Regions from separate parts of the Halomonas sp. MMH1-48 genome, predicted to be linked through region 2. Evidence: predicted binding sites of a transcription regulator. Region 2 holds the regulator's gene; the other holds the start of a gene.
The links. The regulator FliA, encoded in region 2, starts transcription of late flagellar genes. The targets are predictions, from matches to a motif close to CTAAAGTTNNNNNNNNNNCNGCCGATA.
Positions count from the first base shown of each region.

Region 1 (2,401 bases), on a different contig from region 2:
CGAGAGCTTGTCGACCAACGTGGGTGGCGAGGCGCTCTCGGCAACGGCGAATGGCGAAGCGCAGCCCGGGAGCTATAACGTTACGGTGGATACGCTGGCGACTCGTGGAACGTTGGCATCTGAAGGCGTGACTGCCCAGGACGAGGCGCTTACCACCACTGAGCAGACGCTAACCTTGACCTTTGGTGATGGCAGCACGCAAGGCGTCACCATTGCCGCAGATAGCTCCCTCGAAGACATACGCGATGCTATCAATGCCAGCGAAGAGTCCGGCGTTAATGCGACAATCGTTTTCGATGGAACGGATTACCGGCTAGCGCTAAGTTCGAGTGAAACGGGCGCCGAGGCCTCCATCACCAATTTTAGCTTTTCTGACACGGCGCCTTTTGCTGCTGATATCGATAACACGTTGCAAACCGGCACCGATGCCTCTCTGAATGTAAACGGCATCGCCATCACCAGCCCCACGAACCAAGTAGAAGGTGCGATTCAGGGCGTCACGCTTAATCTTCAGGCCGAAGGCGATAGCACGGTGAAAGTCGAGCAAGACACCCGTGCAGTGCGCGAAGCGATCACCGGCTTTGTCGATGCCTACAACGATCTAAAAGGCACCATTGGCGAACTCACTAGCTTTAATGCTGAAACCGGCGCTGCCGGTGAACTGCTGGGTGATAGTGCGGTACGCACGGTGGAGTCTCGTTTACGAAGCGTGTTGGGTGGTGGTGTAGAGGGGCAGTTCTCCATGCTGACGGATATCGGTATTTCGTTGCAACGAGACGGCACGCTGGAAATCGATAGCGGCAAGCTAGATGATGCCATTGCCAATGATCAGGATGCGCTCTCTGCCTTTTTTGCAGGCGCTGCCGATAACGAAGGTATGGCAGGCCAAGTGAACCAAACCATCGAGCAGCTGTTAGGTAGTAATGGCACGGTATCCGGTGCCATTTCTGGTGCTGAAACCCGCATTGAGTCGCTGGGTGAGCGTTACACACGTATGGAGCAATCCATTGAGCAGACCATTTCTCGCTATCGTACCCAGTTTGGTCAGTTGGATAGCATGATCGCTCAAATGAACCAAACCAGCAGCTACCTTACTCAGCAGTTTGATGCGCTGGACGCTCAGTTAGGCCGCGACTAAATGCAATAGCGCTAAAAATGTTGCAAAACGCCTGCGCTAAGCAGGCGTTTTTGTTGAAGGAATGAGCTATCTGTCGTTAAGAGGTAAAAAAAAGCCTAAAGTTGGCCGCTGTTCCGTCGATAAACATGCTATCTATCCAGTCGCAACGCCACCGTTGGCGCACTTTATTAATGACTGTGGGTTTAGCCTTTTGCATCGAGGAACATCTGCATGGCGACAATAACCTCTCTAGGCGTCGGCTCTGGCCTGGATCTCACCGGTTTATTAGATCAGCTTCAAGAAGCGGAGCGCGGTAAACTCGCGCCTATCACGCTGCAGAAAAAGCAGCAGCAGGCAAAAATTTCTGCCTACGGCCAGCTGCAAACGTCGTTGAACAGTTTTCAAGATGCGTTAGCAAAACTGAATGACCCAAAGCTCTACCAAAGCCTTTCCGCGAACGTGCGTGGTGATGCCATTAAAGCCACGACGTCTGCCAGCGCGCTGCCCGGTAGCTACCGGGTAGAGGTATCGCAGTTAGCCACTTCTGGCACCCTGGCCTCAACCCGTGTGACTGACCGAGACACCGCGCTAGACCTGCAAGGCGCAACGGCCATACGGCTGGGGTTTGGCGGTGGAGACTCTGTCGATATTGATATCGCTCCCGGCAGCAGCCTCTCGGCGATACGCGATGCCATTAACGCCAATAAAGATGCAGGCGTCAACGCCACCATCATCAACGATGGACAAGGCTACCGGCTGGCGCTCAGTTCGAAAAATACCGGCGCGGATGCTTCTATTGCCAGCTTTAGTTTTGTCGATACAAGCCAAGACCCGGCGTTAACGATAGCAGGCCCTTTTGGTGAAGATGCCGGCACCAAGCGTGCTGGTGAGGATGCAGCACTGACGGTTAACGGCATTTCCATTAGCAGTGCCAACAATCAAATAGAAGGGGCTATTCAAGGTGTTACGCTGAACTTAACCGAACTCAGCATTGCCGATGGTGAAACGGCGACCAGCACCATCAATATCGAGCGCGACACGCTCAAGCAGCGCGAAGCCATTAACGGCTTTGTAAAGGCGTTCAACGATTTAAAAGGCACCATCGGCAAACTCACCAGCTTCAGCGGCGATGCCGACACTGCCGGTGAGCTGGTGGGTGATAACACCGTACGAACCATTGAAGGCCGCCTGCGCAGCGTGCTAACGGGCGGTGTGGAAGGTGGCGAGCTAGGCACCTTGAACCAGTTAGGCATCACTTTGCAGCGTGATGGTAAGTTGAAAGTG
Region 1 is NZ_JAKRFL010000035.1:7,903-10,303, forward strand. It holds gene fliD (flagellar filament capping protein FliD) at 1-1,138, shown strand, start outside; gene fliD (flagellar filament capping protein FliD) at 1,349-2,401, shown strand, end outside.
Region 1: fliD (flagellar filament capping protein FliD) is a predicted target of FliA. The motif match lies at 1,234-1,260, and genes of this name have one in related genera.

Region 2 (2,401 bases):
CGGTGCGCCGCTCCAGCTTGACGGCGATGGGCTTGAACACGAGGTTGGCCAGCAAGATACCGTAGAAGGTGGTCAGCAGTGCTACCGCCATGCGGGGGCCGATGACCTGAAGGTCTCCGGCATCCATGACTTCGAGCATGTTGACCAGCCCCACTAACGTGCCGATCATGCCGAAAGCGGGCGCGTAGGTCGCCATGGTGCGAAAAATTTGCGCTTCGGCGTGTTCGCGGGCTTTCAAGCGGGCGATACGCCAGCGCAGCATGTCGAAAATCTCATCCTCTTTGGTATTGGCAATCACAAGTTGAATACCGGTTCGTAAGAACGGGTTGCGGGTGTGTTCGAGCTCCCGTTCGACGGCCCGCACGTCACCTTTGAACCAGAGCCGCGACATGGACACCAGCTCGTTGATATCGTCCCGCACATAGGTATTCTCACGGCGGAATACCAAGCCCACCAAACGCACCACTCGCAGCACTTCTTTCAACGGATAGCTGATGAAGGTCGCCGCCAGCGTACCGGTGATGACGATGGCCAGTCCCGGCACATTGATAAAACTTTCGGGCGACTCTGCAGTAAAGAACAGCACGCTTACCAGCAGCAACATGCTGGCAAAGATACCGATCAACGTAGATGGGTTCATCAACGGCTCCTCGCCGAGTAGGGTGAGTGGGTATTAGGATTCATCGTGATCGCGTAAACGCGCGCGCAGACGGCTCACCGCCTGACTGTGTAGCTGGGAGACCCGCGATTCGGTGACGCCCAGCACCGCGCCGACCTCTTTAAGGTTCATCTCTTCTTGGTAATAGAGCGCCATCAGCAGCTTTTCGCGCTCGGGCAATGCCTCGATGGCCTCGATCAGGGTGTGTCGCTGCTGCTCATCAAGCAATTGGTCAAACGGCCGATGCTGGGCATCGTCACCCGCCGGCTCACCGCCATCGGCGACCAGCTCTTCGAACGGCAGCAGTTGACCACTGTTGGTGTCATTTAACAGCTGCTGGTACTCGCTCAGGGGCATCTCCAGCTCGCGGGCAATTTCACCCTCTTCAGGGGGGCGGCCCAACTGCTGCTCCAAGCGGCGTACAGCATCGTCCACTGCCCGCGCCGAACGACGTACGCTGCGCGGCAGCCAGTCGCGAGTGCGCAGCTCGTCCATCATGGCACCGCGAATCCGCTGGCTGGCGAACGTCGCGAACGTGGCACCCTGGGCAGCATCGAAGCGTCCCAGCGCCTCTAATAGCCCCACCATGCCTGCCTGGATCAGATCATCTAGCTCAATACTTGCGGGCAATCTTACCTGCAGCGTTAAGGCCTGACGTCGCACCAGTGGCATGTATTGGGTCAACAGCTCACTTTGTTTGATCCTGCCTTGTGCTGTATACATCCTCGTGCCTCGCGGCTGAACGGCCTTTACCGATAATTCACTATCACCTGTAGCCCCTGCACCCTCACTGGCCGCTGGCCCGGCGACAGTGCAAACCGAAAGTGCAACGGCGCATTTGCCAACATGCCTTCCAGCGCAGTGGTACTGCCGCGCATGCCCGACAGTGCCACGCAGCGCTCAGGGTGACACAACCAAGCGTTGACGGGATGACTCGGTGGGGTGTCGAACCGCCACTGCACGCGCGTTAGCGTCGCTCCTCCCAGCGGGATGCCTGCTGGTGGCGAAATGGCCTGGCTCTGACTGGTGCGGTCGCTCATGGCGACCAACACGCCAGGCACGTCTCGGCTCCAGCTACCCGTTGCCGCCTCGACGCTAACGACCCACATGATGGTTGCCAGCATCGCTGCGTAGGGGCTCACCCTTTTCACTGTTAACAACTTTACGGCTTTTATCAACGTCTGTCGGGCAAATAGCCTCATACGCGGGCCCTCTATTCGGCGTAGGTCGCTAACGACAGCAAGCCGATCATCTGTCTCAACGTGCAAGCAACAAAAGCTCGATATCCAAATAGTAAGCGGCGGCGTCACGCAAGTTCTCCAGCAGCCCCTGACGCGGCAGGTGCGGTTCATGGAGTGCCAGCAGGCGTCGCGGACCGCCATGCTCTCGCACTTTTCGAAGCACACGGTACATGCTGGCAAAGCCATCGGCATCGCTAGTGACCCATAGCGCCCATCGTGCATGCTCCTTCGCCAGCATGGCCAGCGACGGCGTATCGGCCATGACGACCTGAATCTGCCAATCCTGCGGGTCGCCCGCCCACTGACGCCCCAACGCCGACCACTGCCCCAAACGTCCACGCACTTTATCGACTTGTGCGGCGCCGGTATGCGGTAGCCCTATCACCACCAGCGGTTTCTGAGGGCGCGGTGGCGTCACCGTCGCCGGTTCAGTGGCGGCAGCGACAGTGGGCGCCAGAGCGTCTTGGGTATGCACCGCCGCCTCTTCAGTACTGACCGGCGA
Region 2 is NZ_JAKRFL010000007.1:49,725-52,125, reverse strand. It holds gene MHM37_RS08520 (MotA/TolQ/ExbB proton channel family protein) at 1-640, opposite strand, end outside; gene MHM37_RS08515 (RNA polymerase sigma factor FliA) at 674-1,381, opposite strand; gene MHM37_RS08510 (flagellar protein FlhE) at 1,408-1,800, opposite strand; gene MHM37_RS08505 (hypothetical protein) at 1,916-2,401, opposite strand, start outside.